3 regions of the Paludibacterium paludis genome follow, and region 3 is predicted to be linked to each of the others. Evidence: predicted binding sites of a transcription regulator. Region 3 holds the regulator's gene; each other region holds the start of a gene.
What was found. The regulator FliA, encoded in region 3, starts transcription of late flagellar genes. The targets are predictions, from matches to a motif close to GCTAAAGNTNNNNNNNNNNCNGCCGATAAT.
Positions count from the first base shown of each region.

Region 1: the regulator FliA is predicted to act here: its motif matches at 1,501-1,530, upstream of JNO50_RS02895 (flagellin N-terminal helical domain-containing protein).
Region 2: the regulator FliA is predicted to act here: its motif matches at 1,396-1,425, upstream of JNO50_RS05310 (LPP20 family lipoprotein).

Region 1 is NZ_CP069161.1:624,221-626,486, reverse strand. It holds gene JNO50_RS02900 (flagellin N-terminal helical domain-containing protein) at 1-394, opposite strand, end outside; gene JNO50_RS02895 (flagellin N-terminal helical domain-containing protein) at 578-1,420, opposite strand; gene JNO50_RS02890 (flagellin N-terminal helical domain-containing protein) at 1,770-2,266, opposite strand, start outside.
Region 2 is NZ_CP069161.1:1,168,396-1,170,661, reverse strand. It holds gene JNO50_RS05315 (flagellar assembly protein T N-terminal domain-containing protein) at 1-682, opposite strand, end outside; gene JNO50_RS05310 (LPP20 family lipoprotein) at 679-1,335, opposite strand; gene gltX (glutamate--tRNA ligase) at 2,064-2,266, opposite strand, start outside.
Region 3 is NZ_CP069161.1:3,349,156-3,351,421, forward strand. It holds gene flhF (flagellar biosynthesis GTPase FlhF) at 1-44, shown strand, start outside; gene JNO50_RS15420 (MinD/ParA family ATP-binding protein) at 41-919, shown strand; gene JNO50_RS15425 (RNA polymerase sigma factor FliA) at 910-1,671, shown strand; gene JNO50_RS15430 (flagellar motor protein) at 1,734-2,266, shown strand, end outside.

The DNA of each region.
Region 1 (2,266 bases), 1.3 Mb from region 3:
AGTTCGTGGTCTGCACGATCCGCGAGATTTCCTGCGTCAGCTGGTCCACTTCCTTCTGCAGCTGCGAACGGTTGGTGTCGCTCACCGAGCCGTTCGACGCCTGCACCGCGATTTCGCGGATACGCTGCAGGTTGTTGCCCACCTGACCCAGCGCGCCTTCGGCCGTCTGGGCGACGGAAATGCCGTCGTTGGCGTTGCGGATACCCTGGTTGTTACCGCGGATCGCGGACGTCAGGGTCTGGGAAATCGCGAGCCCGGCCGCATCGTCCTTGGCGCTGTTCACCCGCAGGCCCGACGACAGGCGCTGCAGCGAGGTGGACAGCGAAGACGACGACGTCGACAGGTTGCGCTGTGCGTTCAGCGACGCGATATTGGTGTTGACGACGATGGCCATGATGACTCTCCAAATCGAAATACTTTTTTTACAACAATGACTTACTGATCAAAAACGGTGCGGCTCATAACTTGTCATCGACATGTTTTGGCCAGGCTTTAGGCCCTGGAGGGTATTTTTCACAAAAAAAAAACGCTTCGGGCCGCAACCCGAAGCGTTTTGCAAAAAAGAGTGAAAAGTGACTTAACCGCGCAGCAGATTCAATGCCGCTTGCGGCAGCTGGTTGGCCTGGCCCAGGATCGACGTACCGGCCTGTTGCAGAATCTGGTTCCGCGTCAGGTTCGCCGTTTCCGACGCGAAGTCCGTGTCCATGATCCGGCTGTTCGACGCCGTCAGGTTTTCCACGTAGTTCTGCATGTTCGCCACCACCGCTTCGAAGCGGTTTTGCAGCGCACCCAGCTTCGCGCGAGTGTCAGACACCGAACTGATGTCCGTATCCATATCGCTCAGCGCCGCCGACGCGGCCGCCGACGTGGTCACGTCGACAGTCACCACAGCCGTGAGGTTCGTCTTGAAGGCTTTCAGACCGGACATTTCCACACCGCTGGCGACCACCTGGTTGTCCGCCGTGCCGGATGCGCCCACCTGGAAGGTGATCGACTGGCCACTGGTCAACAGCTTGGTGCCGTTGAAGTTGGTGGTCTGCACGATCCGCGAGATTTCCTGCGTCAGCTGGTCCACTTCCTTTTGCAGCTGCGAACGGTTGGTGTTGCTCACCGAGCCGTTGGCCGCCTGCACCGCGATTTCGCGGATACGCTGCAGGTTGTTGCCGACCTGACCCAGCGCGCCTTCGGCCGTCTGGGCGACGGAGATACCGTCGTTGGCGTTGCGGATACCCTGGTTGTTACCGCGCACCGCGGAGGTCAGGGTCTGGGAAATCGCAAGACCCGCCGCATCATCCTTGGCGCTGTTCACCCGCAGGCCCGACGACAGGCGTTGCAGCGAGGTGGACAGAGAGGAGGAGGACGTCGACAGGTTGCGCTGTGCGTTCAGCGACGCGATATTGGTATTGACGACGATTGCCATGATTTCAAACCTTAGTGCTGATTTCCGGCCGACCCGCCAGGACACCCCTTGAGTACTGGTCCATTGCCTTCCGTAGTACTTATATCGTCAGTATGTAAATTTTCTTTAATATTTTTATGAGAAATAAAACCTTTATAGATAAATATTTCGAATAAATGCTCGACACTACGCACAATTTGTTGATAAATAACGAAATATTCAACATGAAAATCGCCAGTACCGCGGCTGGCGCATCGGGCTTTGCGGTATTCACACCGAGATCACAATCCGTAAAAACAGCCATCCATAAAACAACACCGCCCCGGAGCATATGCTCCGGGGCGGTGTGAATCAGCGGTTGTCTGCCCGATCAGCCGCGCAACAGGTTCAGCGCCGCTTGCGGCAACTGGTTGGCCTGACCCAGAATCGACGTGCCGGCCTGTTGCAGAATCTGGTTACGCGTCAGGTTCGCCGTTTCCGACGCGAAGTCCGTGTCCATGATCCGGCTGTTCGACGCCGTCAGGTTTTCCACGTAGTTCTGCATGTTCGCCACCACCGCCTCGAAGCGGTTTTGCAGCGCACCCAGCTGAGCGCGGTTGTCCGACACCTTGCTGATATCCGAGTCCATGTCGCTCAGCGCCGCCGACGCCGAACCGGAGGTCATCACATTGACCGTCGCCACCGCCGACAGACCCTGGTTATAGGCTTTCAGACCGGACAGTTCCACGCCGCTGGCGACCACCTGGTTGTCCGCCGTGCCCGAGGCACCCACCTGGAAGGTGATCGACTGGCCGCTGGTCAACAGCTTGGTGCCGTTGAAGTTGGTGGTCTGCACGATCCGCGAGATTTCCTGCGTCAGCTGGTCCA
Region 2 (2,266 bases), 1.9 Mb from region 3:
GGGACGTCACGGACGTGGAAACGACACGACCGGCCACGACAAACTGGGCGCCTTCTTTCGCGCCGATCAGACGGACATTGTCCGAGCCGGCCCGCGGGTCGCTCATGCGGGCGTCCGGCAATACGCCGATCCCCCCCGCATCGGTCACCGACAACGCGGGACGGGCGCCAAGGCGCTCGGCCAGCACGGAGGGCAGGCGCGTACTCAGCCCGGTCAGATCGGAGGCATCGGCCGGATCCCGGACAGCGAACCAGGTCGTCACCAGTTTCTTGCGCAGTGACCGCCCGCCCGGCGCGGCGCAGGACGGATCGGTACTGGCCGAGCGCGCGGGTTCGGCCGCTCTGTCGGGCGTATCGATGGCAATCTTGACGTGGTAGAGGCCCCCCTCGGCGTATTCGCTGAGCACCTTCACCTTGCCGCCCAGCGGCGAGGCGGTCAGGCTGCCGGTTTCCCGGTAGCGCCCCCCCTCCAGCATCTCGGCCGATTCGACCCGGGCGCCGACACTCAGCGCGGCCTGGTTGACGGCATCCTGAATCGCCAACTCGCGCGCGGCCGAACGGCCGGCATCAAGGGGCGCCGCTCCCCGGGCGGTAATGCTTTGGGCGCGCACCAGCCCCGAAACCAAAACAAAAGCCGCCCCCAGGGCGGCAATCCGGCGCAACACAACAGTCCAGTTCATCATTGGGAAACGTAGTAATTGCTGCTATAGCGCGGCGGCGCGGCATTTTCGCGCTGCTCGCTGCCATTTGCCGGCGACTCCTGCGCCGCTTTCATGACGCTGCCGGTTTTTTCCAGAGCGCGCCGGAATTCCTGATAGAACGTCTTGTCCAGCACGATCTCGGCCACGGCTTCGCTGGTGCCGTCCGGCTGCATGGCATTGGATACGATGTTCACACCGCGCAGATAGGCGTCCACATAAGTGCGAAAACCGTCGCTGGTCGCGATCATGTTGGCCACCGTACTGTTGCCGATCAATTTCATGCCCTGCACTTGTTCGGCAATGGCGCGGAAGGCATCCAGGCGGGCGGCCCTGAGCGACAACAGCTTGCGTTGCGAGGGCGTCAGCGCCTTGGAGTACGGCGCGGTGCCGCTGCCGGTCACGCGAATGGTCACGGGCTGGTAGGGATTCACTTCCTTGACCACCGTCCTGGGCGCTTCGGCTTCGATGCCCGGCCCGACAAATCCGACACCGGTCATGCCGTCCTCGGCCGGCCGGGCTTGCGGAGTTCGAACCACGGGCGCGGTCTTTTCGGACGGAGCCTGGGCCGTGGCGCACGCGGTCAGGACAAGGAACACGCCAGGCAACGCCAGACGAAGGGGACGAAGTGTCTTCATAGTAGGTACCAAAGCAAGTTACTGATGATGTTATGAACCATCAATGCAAAGCGTCAACCCATTATCGACAGATACCCTGAAAACTTTATGGAAATTCACTATCACTCAATTGACCGCCACTCCGGATTCAACCGTCTTCAGGACAGCGGGTACCATGCCCCATGCCTGTGGCGCGTTGGCGACCGGACCGGGTCTTGGTCGCCATGGTTTGGTCCGCCAGCCGGAAGCGCCTCACCGGCCCCGGCATCACGCTCACACGGAAAGGCTCGGGCGACGGAGCGGAAGCGCAGAGATGGACGCCGTGATCGAGAGGGAGAGAAGCGAAGCACATTGAGCCACGCCGTCGGAAAGAGACCGGATATGGGGTGAAGCGCGAAGGGAGCCCGGTACGGTTCGTGGGGAACCGGCGGACCGGCTCCCCGGCAAGGCGCGGCGACGGTATGTCAGAGCATGAAGGCGGCGGCGTGCGCCGACGGCGTCAGCAGAAAAATCGCAATGCCCACGAGCAAGCCGCTCCACAGCAGCACTTTGGCAGGATTGCGCTTCGATGTCAGGGTTTTCATTGGGCTTCTCCTCGTTCAACGGCACTTTGTGTTCTCGTTATCCCCGACAAATGTAAATCATCTTTGTCGCTGAATAGAAAAAGTATTGCCGATTATGAAGAGAAGGCCAAGCGTTTTCTCGCCAGGCCCATGGCATCACCGGCCCGTCGCCGGGCCGGACCACCATCACGCCGCGTGAAGACGACGCAGCACTTCATCCTTGCCGATCAAGGCCAGCACGGCATCCACCGACGGAGTCTGGGTCGTGCCGCACACCAGCACGCGCAACGGCATGCCAAGTTGTCCCATCTTGACGCCTTCTTCCGCGCAGAACGGCTTGAACAGCCCATGGATCGCCTCCGCGCTCCAGTCATCGAGCGCGGCCAGTT
Region 3 (2,266 bases):
ACGAGTTGCCGATCATGAACGCCGCCCAGGCGGGATGGCTATGATCCGGGATCAGGATCAGGCCGCCAGCTTGCGCAGGATGGCCGCGGGCTCCCTGCGCGCGCCAAGCTTCGCCTTCATCGGCAGCCCGGGCTGCGGCGTCACCACCATCGTTGCCGAGTTGTCCACGTCGCTGGCCCTCAATGGCGCCCGTCCGATGGCGATCGACGGCTGCGCCGGCCAGCACCTCGCGCGCTGTCTTGGCGTGCCGGCCACCGCCACGCTGGAATCCCAGGTGGTGAGTCTTGCCGGCCTCGACGAGATGATGACCCGCTCCCGGCACGACGTCACCCTGGTCAATCTTTATGCGCGCCCGGAAGAACGCGCGCTGTTTTCGGCCCAGCTGTGGCTGAGGCTGGGCGGCGCGTTCGCGGCGCTGGAACGCGACGCTTCCGTCTTGCTCGTCGATGCGCCCGATCCGGCCTTCGACCCGATTCCCGCATCGGTCGCCGACAACCTCGTCCTCATTCTGTCTCCCGCCCCCGAATCCCTGACCGGGGCCTACGCCGCGATCAAGCGCCTGTCCACCCAGTTCGGGCGCCAGTGCTTCAACGTGCTGATCAACCGCGCGCGTCACCTGGAAGAGGCGCGTGAATTGTTTGCCCGTCTGTCATCTGTCGCGGCGGAGTTTTTGGCAGTATCCTTGCGCTGGGTAGGGTTTGTCCCCGAAGATAACGCCATCCGCCGCAGCCAGACCTTGCACCGTCCGCTGATGGAAGCCTTCGTGCAGAGCGAGGCGGCGGCCGCCTTCGGACAACTCGGACTGGTGCTGCCGCAGTGGCACACCCCGGAAACCGGGCGCATCAGTACAGGATTCATGGACATGTTGATTGCCGCATCACGCGACTGGGCCGAGCAAGGGGTCAGGGAATGGCCGTAAAGCGCGCGCTCCACAAGGAGTTGTCATACCTTCCGTCGACGCAAGCGGACGGCGAGACCGAAATCGATATCCAGCACTACGCGCCACTGGTCAAGAAGATCGCCGGTGTGCTGATGGCGCGCCTTCCCCCTTCGGTGGAAATGGATGATCTGGTTCAGGTCGGCATCATCGGCCTGCTGGAAGCGGCCCGGCAGTTCGATCCCGCCCAGGGCGTGCTGTTCGAAACCTTCGCCAGCCAGCGCATCCGCGGCGCCATGCTCGACGAATTGCGCCGCATCGACTGGATGCCTCGGCAGGCCCGGCGCAACTCGCGCCAGATCGAAGAGGCGATCGTCGCGCTCGAGCAGCGTTTCGGACACGCGCCGCGCGAATCGGATATCGCCGACGAACTGGGACTGAGCCTCGCCGACTACCAGAGCATGCTGGGCGATTGCCGGGGACTCTCCCTGGTGCATTACGAAGATTTCTCCGGGGAGGACGGCGAAGCGCTGGAAAATCCCCTGGCCAACATCGCCGACCCGTCCGCCCCGGACCCGCTGGGCGTTCTGGCCGACGAAGGGTTTCGGGAAGCGCTGATCGCCGCCATCAAGGGATTGCCGGAGCGCGACCAAATCGTCATGTCGTTGTACTATGAACAGGAATTGAACCTGAAGGAAATCGGGGCGGTGCTGGGGGTGTCCGAATCGAGGGTCTGCCAGCTGCACAGCCAGGCGGTGACGCGACTGCGGGCGAAGCTGGCAGAATGGATCTGATCCCCCGTCGAAAACCAAACCGGACATGGTGTCCGGACAAGTGAGAATACTGGAAACAGGTCGTGGATAAAATCAGCATCATTGCAATCATCGGGGGGGTTTCGGCCATCGTGGCCGGACAGGCGCTCGAAGGCGGGAATGTCGCATCGCTTCTGCAACTGACCGCATTCATGATTGTCATTGGCGGAACGCTCAGCGCGGTGATGCTGCAAAGCACTCCACGCCAGTTCCTGACCGGACTGAAGATGCTGCGCTGGATTTTCGTGCCGCCGCCCAACGATGCGGAAAAGCAGATCCGCGACATCATCGGCTGGAGCCAGGGCGCGCGCCGCGGCGGCCTGCTGTCGCTGGAGCCGCAGGTGGGCGTGCAGACCGACCCCTTCACCCGCAAGGCTCTGCAGATGCTTGTCGACGGCGGCGAGCCGGATACCATCCGCGCGGTCATGGATGTCGAACTGTCGATGTTCGAGCACGCCCGCAAACAGTCCGCGAAAATCTGGGACGCCGCGGGCGGTTACGCGCCCACCATGGGGATTCTCGGCGCGGTGCTCGGCCTGATCCACGTGATGGAAAACCTCAGCGATCCGTCAAAGCT